2 regions of the Desulfosporosinus acidiphilus SJ4 genome follow, and region 1 is predicted to be linked to the other one. Evidence: predicted binding sites of a transcription regulator. Region 1 holds the regulator's gene; the other holds the start of a gene.

Region 1 (6,578 bases):
TCAGCATCATTTTTTTATATCCAAACCGGTCGGCAAGAAAACCGCTTAGGAATTGTCCTAAGAGAGAGGCAGCAGATTGAAGGGCCAGAAGACTGCCCGCCTCGGTTAAAGTTCGACCGAGAACATTATGCATAAAGAGACTGTTTAACGGCCACATCAAAGAATTTCCAATGGACTGGATAAATCCTCCAATGATTAAAATCACGACAGCACGCGGGATATCTGAACCTTTAAAAATCAAAAAAGAAACCACCTTTTAATAGTATGCTATTTCTAACTACTTCGACATACGAACCAAAAACCCTTTACTACGTCGTTTGGTATAATTTTTTACCAGCTTGAACTATAGATCGTATTGCGAGTTGTGAGAATAGGATATAATAAAGGAAGGAAGACCATATTTTGTAAGGGAGTGATAGGATTGTTTAAAAGAATTCTCGTCCCTACCGATGCCTCTGAATTTTCACGGCGTGCTCTGAAAGCTGCTATTGACTTAGCTCAAACCGTAAAGGCTGAGATTGAACTCTTACATGTTAGTTATACCCCCCAGGCCTTTTGGGGATATACGATTTCATATGGGATTACTGTAACTCAGGATCAATTGGACCAAAGTGGAGAACTGGCCTTAGAAGCAACTCTCACGGGTATTGACAGTTCAACCGTAGTTATCAAGAAGAAAATTGAATCAGGTCACCCTGTGACTGTAATCTTAGATGAGATTAAAAATGAAGGAATTGATCTTGTTATTATGGGCAGTCATGGCTATGGACCAATCACTGGGTCAGTCTTAGGCAGCGTCAGCCAGAGAGTGCTGCAAAGGGCTAATTGTCCGGTATTGATTATTAAGTAAGGATAGGTTAGGTTAATATTTCGAGTACGCTAGATGAATGATGTCATATTGTGAGAGCAGATAGCGACAAAGAGAAATTCCAGGTAAGGTTTTGAAAGGTTAAAGCGACATTTTGGTCTGAAAACCCTGCATTCATTGCAGGGATTTTTGCTCTAAGCGCGAATAGCAGAGGTAAGGAATTAATGATTCGGGTCTTGCGCAATAAATTAACGATATGGAGGTGCCGGCGAGGTCCTTTAATGAGGTAAGGATTTGTCGCTTTACGTTCATGAGAGAGCATAATAATATTTGGCTGAGTCCGGAAGAACTCCAACAGATGCTGCAGGGCTCTTTGCTATGGATGGATGTGGCATCACGTTCAACATCGTCTCAGATAGGGATGAGAAAACTGGGAGACCTGACCTTGCAATCACGACCGATTTTCGAAGAAACGGTTCAACTTCCCAAAACGGAGTTTTTCGAGAAAAGTGATGAAAGCAGGTGCCTGGAAGGACAGCCCGTCGTTTGGCTTCTAGCCAGTATTAGCCTTTTGACGTTGTCATCCTGGTTTTATTTTGTTTTGTTTGCCAAATGAGCATCACCAATCATGAATATAATAAGTTTTTCCTGAATTTGAAGGCCGTCTGAAAAGACGGCCTTTTTGTACTATTACCCACCATGCCACCGCGCCGCATCGTTCACTCCGCAATCCGAGGCTCGCTCACTTGCATGCGCGGGAGCTGTCATCTCAAGCTCGGCACGAGTCAAATTTTTTTGATTTTTTTAAAAAAGCCTTTGCAAATTAAGTGAAAAATGGGTATCATATAGTCAGAAGGTCAGGGAAGGTCAATGTTTAATGGGTTAGGCTTATGTGAAGATTATTGAAACAAGGAGTACATCAAATATGGGAAATCTTGCGGATCGCATAGAGGAATATCTTAAAAGAATTCTGGAACAAACGTCAGAGGGTTATATTATATTACAACGTAGTGAGCTGGCGGGAGAATTTGACTGCGTTCCATCTCAGATTAACTATGTATTGGATACTCGGTTTACCGTTGAACGGGGTTATTTAGTGGAAAGCCGCCGGGGAGGCGGAGGCTACTTGCGTATCATCCGTTTGGGATTAGGGTTGGAAGGCCAATATCAACAGGTCATGCGCCAGTTAATAGGTGATCAGCTTACGCGGGAGCGCTGCAATGGCTTAGTTGATCGATTGCTGGATGAACAAATCGTAACACCTCGAGAAGCAGCTCTGATTAAAGGGATTCTCTCGGGAGGATCTTTAAGCGGCGAGTTTAGAGATTGGGACCTGCTGCGTGCTCACTTGATGAAGAACATTTTAACCACGTTGAGCAGGGACGATTTGGTTTAAAGGGGGATTTAGTGTGCTTTGTCAGCATTGTCAACAAAGAGAAGCGAAAGTTCAAATAACGAAAACTGAAAATGGAGAGACTCATGAAGTTTATCTTTGTGAAGTCTGTGCAAAACAAGCCAAGGAAGTCAGTTTTATTTTTCATCCGGTTATCGTACCGGAGTTTCTTCAGGCTTTATTTGGTTTAAATCCGAAATTGCCGGAACAGCCTTCGGAGAAGGTTTGCCCTAAGTGCGGCATATCCTTTTCGAAAATTACCCAAGCCGGTAAGCTGGGCTGCAGTACCTGTTACGAAACCTTTGAGACACAACTGGAACCTTTGCTCCGGCGAATTCATGGCGGGGGACAGAATGTCGGTAAGATTCCAGCCAGACGGGGAATTGCTATCAAAAGCCGGTTAGAAGAACGAAAGCTTAAGGAAAAGCTTCAACTTTTAATTCAACAGGAAAACTTTGAAGAGGCTGCCCTGGTCCGGGATCAAATTCGCAAGATCGAACAGCTCAAGGGAGGGGAACAACTTGACACGTAAAGAACTGCTGCTGCAAAACAGCGCTTGGATGGTGGAATCTGATTCACCAGTTGTTATCAGCAGTCGAGTACGGCTGGCACGTAATTTGGAGAACTTTCCCTTCCCGCACGTTTTAAATACCGAAGGCGCCAGGCAGGTGGAACAAACCTTATCTCAAGTTTTTAACGATATAAATGTTGACCAAGAATCTTTACAATATATGTCCCTGACCAATCTGACCACTATTGAACAGCAGGTGCTTATTGAGAAACATTTAATCAGTCCGAGTTTGGGAGGAACCTCAGGTGCCAGCGGAGTGGCGCTCGCAAAGGATCACAAATACGCCATCATGGTCAATGAAGAAGATCATTTGAGAATTCAGGTACTTCTGCCAGGGAAACAACTCCTGGAGAGCCATCGTTTAGCAATGGCTTTAGATGATGCTTTAGAGGAAAAACTTGACTTTGCCTATCGGGAAAACCAGGGGTATCTTACCGCTTGTCCGACGAATGTTGGAACAGGTCTTAGAGCTTCGGTGATGGTCCATTTGCCGGGGTTGGTAATGACCAAACAAGTGCAGCAAGTTTTGGGAGCTTTGGCAAACTTGGGTTTAGCCATTCGGGGCTTATACGGTGAAGGATCTCAAGCCTATGGCCAGATGTTCCAGGTATCTAATCAAATCACCTTGGGGAAAAGTGAAGAGGACATTCTTACGCATTTGGAAGCAGTGACAGGACAAATCTTAGAGCATGAACTTCAGGCTCGTGACTATCTTCGTCGTCAGATGCCCTTATTTCTGGAAGACAAGGTCTGGAGAGCCCGCGGTATTTTGAAAAACGCCCGGCTGCTTACCTCAGAAGATGCCATGCAGTTATTGTCCCAAGATCGCTTGGGTACGGATATGGGAATATTGCCCAAGAACAAAGATAGTTTTGCAACGATGATTGTTGATACTCGACCAGGATGTTTGCAATATATCCTTGATCGGGAACTGGACCCCAGTCAGAGAGACGGGGAAAGAGCTCGCTTGATTCGCGAACGAACCACGTAGTTGAATAAACGAAAAAGCAGTTTTGAATTCACTTTATCTAGAAAGGATGAAAGCAATGAAAGGACGTTATACAGAACGCGCCGAGAAAGTTTTGACGATAGCCGAGAACGAAGCCAAACGCATGGGTCACAAAGTTGTAGGCACTGAACACATTTTGCTGGGGCTCATTGAAGAAGGAGAAGGAATTGCAGCTCAGGCATTGAAAGGCTTGGGTTTGGATCCGGTAAAAGTTCGAACCATGGTAGAAGAAGTCACAGGTGTAGGTCAACCTAATACCGGAACCGTGGAACTGACACCTCGGGTAAAAAGGGTCTTGGAGTTAGCCAATGAGGAAGCACATCGTCAGGATGTCAATTATATCGGGACAGAGCACATTCTTTTAGGCCTTATCATGGAAGGAGAGGGGATTGCCGCCCGAATCCTGGCTAATCTTAATGTCAATCCGGAAAGGGTTTGGAAGCAAGTAGTTAAGCTCTTAGGAGGAGAATTGGAGGAATCTCCAGTCCCACCTTCCAATTCAGGTCCGGTTTCCAAAAACGGCGGCCCAGCCAATACTCCCTCCTTAAATGAATTTGGGCGAGACCTCACCCAGCAAGCGCGTGAGGGCAGACTTGATCCGGTGATAGGCCGGGAAAAGGAAATAGAACGAGTGATCCAGGTCTTAAGCCGGCGGACAAAAAATAATCCGGCTTTAATTGGAGAGCCGGGTGTAGGGAAAACAGCTATTGCCGAAGGTTTGGCTCAAGGAATTATCAATAATAGGGTACCGGAGATTCTTATCAACAAACGGGTAATAACGCTTGATCTTTCGGCGATGGTTGCAGGCAGCAAATATCGTGGCGAATTTGAAGAACGATTGAAAAAGGTCATGGATGAAATACGGGCTGATGGAAATATTATCCTCTTTATTGATGAATTGCATACACTCATTGGAGCGGGTGCAGCCGAAGGAGCTATTGACGCAGCCAATATTTTAAAACCGGCTTTAGCCCGCGGCGAATTGCAATGTATAGGAGCCACAACATTAGAAGAATATCGTAAGTATATTGAAAAAGATTCAGCCTTGGAACGTCGTTTCCAACCTATCACAGTCAGCGAACCAACGGTTGAGGAAGCCATTTTAATTCTTCGTGGTCTGAGGGACCGTTATGAAGCTCACCACAGGGTAAAAATTACTGATGAGGCCATTGAAAGTGCCGTTCGCCTGTCCGACCGGTATGTATCCGATCGCTTCCTGCCTGATAAAGCCATTGACTTGATGGATGAAGCTGCTTCCAAAGTTCGCCTCACCAGTTATATCGCACCTCCCGACTTAAAATCCCTTGAAGGGGAAATTGAACGCCTGAAGAAGGAGAAGGAAGCAGCTGTCGCCGGTCAGGAATTTGAAAAAGCAGCCCAGTTAAGAGATTCTGAACACAAACTCAAAGAAGAACTGGCGAAACAACGGGAAGAATGGGAAAGCAAGCGCCAAAAGGAAAATTCGATGGTATTAGAGGATGATATTGCTCAGGTTGTGGCCAGCTGGACCGGTATTCCTGTCAAGAAATTAGCTCAGGCTGAAAGCGAACGCCTCCTGAACCTAGAGGAAATTCTTCACAAAAGAGTGATTGGACAAGATGATGCCGTGACTGCCGTTGCCCGGGCAGTTCGCCGAGCGCGCGCAGGCTTAAAAGATCCCAAGCGTCCCATTGGCTCATTCATTTTCCTTGGCCCCACAGGTGTTGGAAAAACAGAACTTGGTCGTTCTTTAGCTGAGGCGATGTTTGGAGATGAAAAAGCTTTAATTCGCATTGATATGTCGGAATATATGGAGAAGCATGCAGTCTCTCGTTTGGTAGGAGCTCCTCCGGGATATGTTGGACATGACGAAGGCGGACAACTCACGGAAGCCGTAAGAAGAAAACCCTACAGTGTTATTTTGCTGGACGAAATTGAAAAAGCCCATCCCGAGGTGTTTAATATTTTGCTTCAAGTGCTGGAAGATGGACGGCTTACGGACACCAAAGGGAGAACTGTTGATTTCCGCAATACGGTGATTATCATGACCTCCAACGTCGGTTCCTCCTTCTTACGCAAGGAAGCCATGGGGTTTGCTGCTCAGAAAGATGAGAAAACAGAGTACAAAAACATGCGCGGTCAGGTCATGGAGGAGTTAAAACGAACGTTCCGTCCTGAGTTTCTGAATCGTATTGATGAGCTTGTGGTGTTCCATTCCTTGAAGAAAGAACATTTGGCGAAAATCACGGAAATTCTTGCTCTGCAAATGAATAAACGTTTGAAAGAGTACGGGTTGGAACTTCAAATCGATTCCAGCGTAATTGAACTCATTGCCAAGGAAGGTAATGATCCTACCTTTGGAGCACGACCATTGCGCAGATCAATCCAACGTTTAATTGAAGATGCATTATCTGAGAAGATTCTTCAAGGAGAATTCAAAGTTGGAGATAAAATCTGTGCCCAGGCGGAGCAGGATAAGATAATCTTTACTAAATGTTAATTAGTTAAAAGAACTTTAAATTAATTAAGGTTTGTAATTCGTGTTGAATTGCAAGCATAAAACGTTTGTAACATGACAAACTAATTTAGATACGTGAGGTTGTAACGTAAGATTACAGCCTCACTTTTATTTTATTAGAGTGTATAACTCTCGGTTAAATACGAGAAGAGTTAATACATGCTAAGACAGTGTCTTCGAGCACCAGATGAGTTTTTTTATTCATAGAAGAATAGTTATGCCTCTTGTTAACTATTAACATCGGTGATAAATAGTGGCTAAATTTATATGAACGAAGTGAACATACTAAACTTACTAAAT
Region 2 (6,578 bases), 2.0 Mb from region 1:
CAAGGATACTACTATGATATGACTTATAGTTATGAACAGATGAAATTTTGGCTGGGTTTAGGTAAGGTTGACCTGGCAAATTCTATTGCTCTTTATTCACATGATCATGTTGTAGGGTTTTCTTTATTAGCTGTCGATAATTTTGAAGGTTGGATTGCAGGAACTTGTATTGAGCCTCAATACAGGGGTAGGGGGCTTTTTGAACCGTTAATGGAGTCCCAGATAAAACGAGCTGAAAGTATTGGTTTGAAAAGATTATATTTGGAAGTTATGGTCCAAAATCCTGCTCAAAAGGTTTATGGTTCTGTTGGCTTTAAGAAACTACGTCAACTTCACATCTACCGAACTGCTTCCGGAATCACTGTTCCGTCAAAACCATCCACGATCATGCCTTTTAAGCAACTATTAATGTCTGAGTATTTTGAGAACCGCCGGCAGGCATCTATTAATCCTGCTTGGCAGCGTCGGCAAAACTATTTAGAACGCTATGGGAATGCCAAGGCTTTTATTAATTCTTCCGGTACCGCAGGGATTCTGATTGTAAGACAGAAGAATGCGCCAATACTCGATGTATGGAGTTCTAATAATACGGGTGCTGAGGAAATAATCTCAACGATTTTAACAACTCTGAAGAAGGGATTTTCCCTTCTTAATCAACCGGAAGATTATATCGTTGCTTATCTTCACCAGAATGGGATCCCCTCTCACGCCCAACAGTATGAAATGTGCATGGAACTGGCATAATTCTCTTCCTCAATCATATAATGATAGAGTCCGGTCATTTAATGAAAATTTTGGGTTGTTTTCAATTAATTACTTTGATGTATTTCTTGCAAATTACTTGAAATGGCGTAAAAACAGCGCTATAATTAAAAAACATTAAATATTCAATCAATTGTTAAGAAAGGAGATTTTTATGACGAAAAAAGAGCAGCTAATGATCAACGCAATCTTGGAATCTATCGGTCTTGAATCAATTAAGACCGATCAAACTGAGAGACCTCTTCATCAAAAAGGATAAGCAGTTACGAAAGGGAGCGGTGTTTTGGCCCGAATTCGAATCCTTAATTGTAACCTCGAAGAGAATGCATTCTTGAAAACCAGAAATTGAAAGCGAGTTTCTTATATAATAACTATATAAGATGCTCGCTTTTGCATTCAGGGAATAAAATGATGTGTTTTTGATCAATTGAGTTGAACATTGATGAGTTAAGTTGTTCTGCCTATTGGGTGTGTGTTATACTCACTTGAAAAGATATTACGCAAGCAAAGAGAATTGAAGGAGGAATTTTAGAGTATGAGTTTCCAGGATCAATATCAAATATGGTCAGAAAATTCCTATTTTGATGAGGAAACACGTCAGGAATTAAGGCAACTCACCGATCAACACGAAATTGAGGATCGTTTTTATAAGGATTTAGAATTTGGAACAGGTGGTTTAAGGGGAATTATGGCCGCCGGTACGAATCGAATGAACAAGTATGTCATTCGCAAAGTTACCCAAGGATTAGCGGAATATATTTGCGATCATGGCAGCGAGGGGATGAACCGTGGAGTTGCTATTGCCTATGATTCTCGAAGGTTCTCTGCAGAGTTTGCTCTCGAAGCTGCTTTGATTCTTGCCAAAAATGGAATTAAAGTCTATCTGTTTGATGCTTTGCGGCCTACACCAGAGCTTTCCTTTGCGGTTAGAGAACTTCACACTCTGGCGGGAATCGTTGTCACGGCAAGTCACAATCCAAAGGCTTATAATGGGTATAAAGTTTATTGGGAAGATGGGGGACAGGTTCCCCCTGCCAAGGCGGATGAAATTCTTGCACGAATCGAAGCTCGAGAAAGTTGGCTGGGCATCGAACCAATGCCTGCTGCCGAGGCGATAGGAAAAGGTCTTCTTCTGATGATCGGAGAAGAACTTGATAATGTTTACCTCTCGAGGGTAAAAGAATTGGCACTTCATACACAGCTTGATGCACGGTATGGCAAAGATCTTTCGATTGTATATACTCCTTTTCATGGCGCAGGGAATAAACTTGTCCGCGGAGCCTTGGCTGAGATGGGTTTCAGTTCTGTGACCGTAGTTAAAGAGCAAGAACTTCCGGATCCCGATTTCACCACGATTCCTTATCCCAACCCGGAAATACCATCTACCTTTGATTTGGCCCGTGAATATGGACAGAAGGTTAATGCCGAGTTGCTTATAGCGACAGATCCTGATTCTGATCGTCTGGGTGTTGTATTGAAGGACAAAAGTGGGGAATATATTCAGCTTACGGGCAATCAGATTGGAGTATTGTTAACCTATTATGTCCTTTCGCAGAAAAAAGATTTAGGAATTCTCCCCGAAAATGCAGCAATCATTAAAACAATAGCTTCCACTGATCTGGCTGATGATGTTGCCCGTTATTTTCAGGTTAAAGTTGAGAATGTCTTGACTGGCTTCAAATTCATCGCTGAAAAGGAAAAAGAGATGGAAGATGGCGGCTGGGGTAAATTTCAATTTGGCTTTGAAGAAAGTTATGGTTATCTTGCGGGAGATTTCGTCCGCGATAAAGATGGAGTCATCGCTTCAGTTCTCATGGCGGAAGCGGCGCTTTATTATAAAAATGTTGAACATCGCAGTTTATTTGAGGTATTGGAAAGTATTTATCAAGAGTTAGGTTATTATCTTGATTCCCAAGAATCCTTGACTTTAGAAGGACATCAAGGGCACGACGAAATTCTTCGGATTATGGATTCCCTGCGAAAGGTGGAACTACGTGAACTTTGTGGTATTCAGATCGTTAAAATTGATGATTATGAACAACGTATTGGTAAAAATCTCATAACCGGTGAGTCCTATCCGCTATTATTACCGCGGTCTAACGTTTTGAGGTTTTCTTTTGTCGGAGGCGGCTTCGTTATGGTTCGCCCCTCAGGAACAGAGCCCAAAATAAAGTTTTATTTTTCGATAAAAGCAGATTCTAAGCCAGTAGCTGAGGAGGTTCTCGGAAGAGTTAAGGAAGAGGTAATGAACCGCATTTCCTTGATACGAGCTCAATAGAATTTATGAATTCAGGAGGAGAGTGTAGCTCTATCATATAGGGTTAAAGACTCTCCTTCTTTGGTAAAGGATTTCAACCGTTAAGTGTCGAATTCTCTTAGCAAATAATTTCGCAGCCCGGGATTAGACATAAGGGAGAATTCCTGATGATAAATAACGATGTTTGGTTTGCCGTTGTCAACCCTCAGTCAGCAAATGGCTGCACAAGAAAGCGGTGGCCGAAATTTTTGCAGCGTCTAGAGCAGGAAGGATATACCGTTGATTTTGCTTACACCTTGGGACCAGGTGATGCAACGTCAATAACCCGGAGGGTTTTGCACGAAGGGTATACTCGGATCATTTCTGTCGGGGGAGACGGAACGATTAACGAAGTAGTTAATGGCTTCTTCATTGATGGCTGTTTAATCAATCCAGATGCTGAATTAGCCCTTTTTTCCCATGGAACGGGCGGTGATTTTGTTCGATCTCTCTCTATATCAAGGGGAATTGAAGGTTTTATTGAGATTCTCAAGAAGGGTAGGAAACGCACAATCGATGTAGGGGAAGTACAATTTCTGGATGATCATGGACAGCCTAGAAATCGATATTTTTTAAATGTCGCCGATATCGGACTGGGAGGAGAAACAGTCAATCGGGTTAACCGGCAAAGCAAATTGCTGGGAGGGAAGATATCATTTTTAATAGGTACCATGGTAAGTATTTTCCGTTATCGTAATAAAACGATGCGTTGTAAAATAGACGACAAGTACTGTATCGAGGGACGATTAAACAGCATCATGGTGGCAAATGGACGTTATATCGGCGGAGGTATGATGATCGCGCCCAACGCAGAAATTGATGATGGCCTGTTTGACGTCATTAGCTTAGGCGATTTTTCTGCTTGGATGTTATTAAGAAATATACCCAAAATCTATAAAGGAGAACATCTGAAGATTCCTGGTGTTTCAGAACAACGTGGAGGTTCGGTTTCGATCACTACGGCGGAGAAAGCACTTTTAGATATTGACGGAGAACAACCGGGTCAAACGCCGGTTAAATTCACTATCCATCCAAAAAGTCTATGTATATGGGATGTTTGATTAGATTTGCACTAAGTTTAGATCATCTGCAGTGGGTGTGTTTGGCTCCAGAGACACTCGGCCAATCCACACTGCAGGAGTATGGGTAAGGAGTCGCAGTGTGGCGATAAGCTCATCCGCTTATCGTCATGGCCAGCGGTCTCTTCTCGCCATCCTTGGCTCCAGAGACACTCGGCCATCCATGGCCAGCGGCTGGTTGTACAACCGAAGGTTATAATTGGTGATAGTATAAAAAGGGTAGGTCTTTGGATTTGTTTCCAAAGCCTATCCTTTTTGCACTAAGATATGAAAGATCAAATAAACTCTGACCATTATTGACCTTTATGAAAAAAGAGAATATAATCTAATTGTCAAGGAAAAATAAAGCCAATATCTCCCAAACTTATAAATCATCATCCACTAACAGATAGCGTATTTGAGGTGAGACAATGGATTTTAAAGATTATTACGAATGCCTGGGGGTTTCCCCTGATGCGGATGATAAAACGATAAAAAAAGCCTATCAAAAGCTGGCAAAGAAGTATCATCCGGATGTTAATCCCGGAGATAAAACTGCGGAAACTAAATTCAAAGAGGTCAGCGAAGCCTATCAAGCAATTAGTGATCCAGAGAAACGGCGTAAGTACGATGAACTGAGGCAGGATTATCAACAATGGCAGAAACGCGGTGGACGCGGAGATTTCGATTGGGGCCGTTGGCAAGCCCATCCAGGAGAAGGAAATCATCAGACCTATTCAATGTCTCCTGAAGAGTTTGCTCAAATGTTCGGGGGTTCAAGCGGATCCGGAGGATTTTACGGGTCAGAAGGTTTTTCAGACTTTTTCTCGACTCTGTTCGGAGGCGGTCAGTCCTATGGCTTTGGAGGAGCAGGAGTAAGATCTCGCGCCGGACAGGATCTAGAAGTCGACGTTCAAGTGACTCTTGAAGAAGCTTATCATGGTACGACAAGAGTCATAAGAACCGGTGAAAAACAAATTCAAGCCAAAATTCCCAAGGGAGTACGGACGGGTTCAAAAGTGCGGTTGGCCGGTCAAGGAGGCCCGGGAATTTCGGGCGGTGCGGCAGGTAATCTATATTTAAACATTACAGTTAGCCCGGATGAACGTTTTATAAGGGACGGAGATGATTTAAAAGTTATACTGCCCTTAAACTTTTATAAGGCTGTCATAGGCGGAGAAGTGCGGGTTCCTACTTTCGGCGGGGAAGTACTGCTTAAAATTCCTCCCCTGTCACAAAGCGGTAAAAAATTCCGCCTGAAAGGAAAAGGGATGCCGAAACTTGAAAACCCTCAGCAATATGGTTCACTTTTAGCGGAATTGTCAATTATTCTGCCGGATAATCTCAACCAGCAAGAACTTGATACGCTGCGTGAATTAGCTCAAAAACGGGGTATAACTTAAATTTTAATTCTTGACATCATTTAACAGTACTAGAGAGGAGAGTGCGCCAATGTCCTTTGATACAAATCGATTTACTCAGAAATCTCAGGAAGCCATCGCCCAGGCTCAAGCAGTGACGGAACGTAATGGGAACAGTCAGGTTGAGCCAGAACATCTTTTGCTCTCTCTTTTAGAGCAGGGAGATGGTGTTGTTCCTCAAGTATTATCAAAACTAGACTTAGCTGTCGGAGCTCTTATTCAATCCCTTCGTCAGGAAATTAATCGTTTCCCGCGCATCAGCGGCGGAAACCTTCAAATTACTATATCTCCTCGCTTACGGACAGTGTTGGTTGCAGCTCACGATGAAATGTCAACTTTCGGAGATGAATATGTCAGTACAGAGCATATGCTTCTGGCTATTTTTGAGAAGGCAGGAGGGGCTGCAGAAAAGATCCTAAAACAAGCCGGGTTAAGCCGGGAAAGTCTCCTCCAAGCCTTGCGGGAAGTGAGAGGAACACAACGGGTAACAAGTGCTAATCCTGAAGGAACGTATGCTGCTTTAGAACAATATGGATTAAATTTAGTTGAACAAGCCAAACGCGGCCGTTTGGATCCCGTCATCGGACGGGATGAAGTAATTCGCCGAGTGATTCAGACTTTGTCACGAAGAACTAAAAACAATCCGGTGTTGATAGGAGAACCTGGAGTTGGAAAAACGGCAATTGTCGAAGGGTTAGCCCAACGAATTGTTCGCGGGGACGTACCTACGGCCATTAAAGATAAACAAGTCATCGCCCTTGACCTTGGGTCTATGATTGCTGGGGCAAAATACCGGGGGGAATTCGAAGAACGCTTAAAAGCAGTACTGAAAGAAATTCAGAACCGTGACGATGTGATTTTGTTTATCGATGAACTGCACACAGTTGTGGGTGCCGGGGCAGCCGAAGGAGCCATGGACGCCAGCAATATGCTGAAACCTATGCTGGCCCGCGGAGAACTGAGCATGCTGGGGGCAACGACTCTTGCCGAATACCGCAAGCATATCGAGAAAGATGCTGCCCTTGAACGGCGTTTCCAACC

Evidence for each region. Region 1 encodes CtsR, which represses protease genes until heat stress. Its sites were predicted from a motif close to AAGGTCAANNAAGGTCAAAT; they were not measured.
Region 2: DESACI_RS14245 (DnaJ C-terminal domain-containing protein) is a predicted target of CtsR. The motif match lies at 4,422-4,441, and genes of this name have one in related genera.

The regions. Positions count from the first base shown of each region.
Region 1 covers NC_018068.1:232,324-238,901, forward strand. The annotation lists gene DESACI_RS01150 (MFS transporter) at 1-241, opposite strand, end outside; gene DESACI_RS01155 (universal stress protein) at 422-850, shown strand; gene DESACI_RS01160 (hypothetical protein) at 1,119-1,424, shown strand; gene DESACI_RS01165 (CtsR family transcriptional regulator) at 1,734-2,204, shown strand; gene DESACI_RS01170 (UvrB/UvrC motif-containing protein) at 2,218-2,733, shown strand; gene DESACI_RS01175 (protein arginine kinase) at 2,723-3,763, shown strand; gene DESACI_RS01180 (ATP-dependent Clp protease ATP-binding subunit) at 3,819-6,260, shown strand.
Region 2 covers NC_018068.1:3,137,154-3,143,731, reverse strand. The annotation lists gene DESACI_RS14260 (GNAT family N-acetyltransferase) at 1-744, shown strand, start outside; gene DESACI_RS14255 (phospho-sugar mutase) at 1,298-3,040, shown strand; gene DESACI_RS14250 (diacylglycerol/lipid kinase family protein) at 3,187-4,119, shown strand; gene DESACI_RS14245 (DnaJ C-terminal domain-containing protein) at 4,548-5,519, shown strand; gene clpB (ATP-dependent chaperone ClpB) at 5,569-6,578, shown strand, end outside.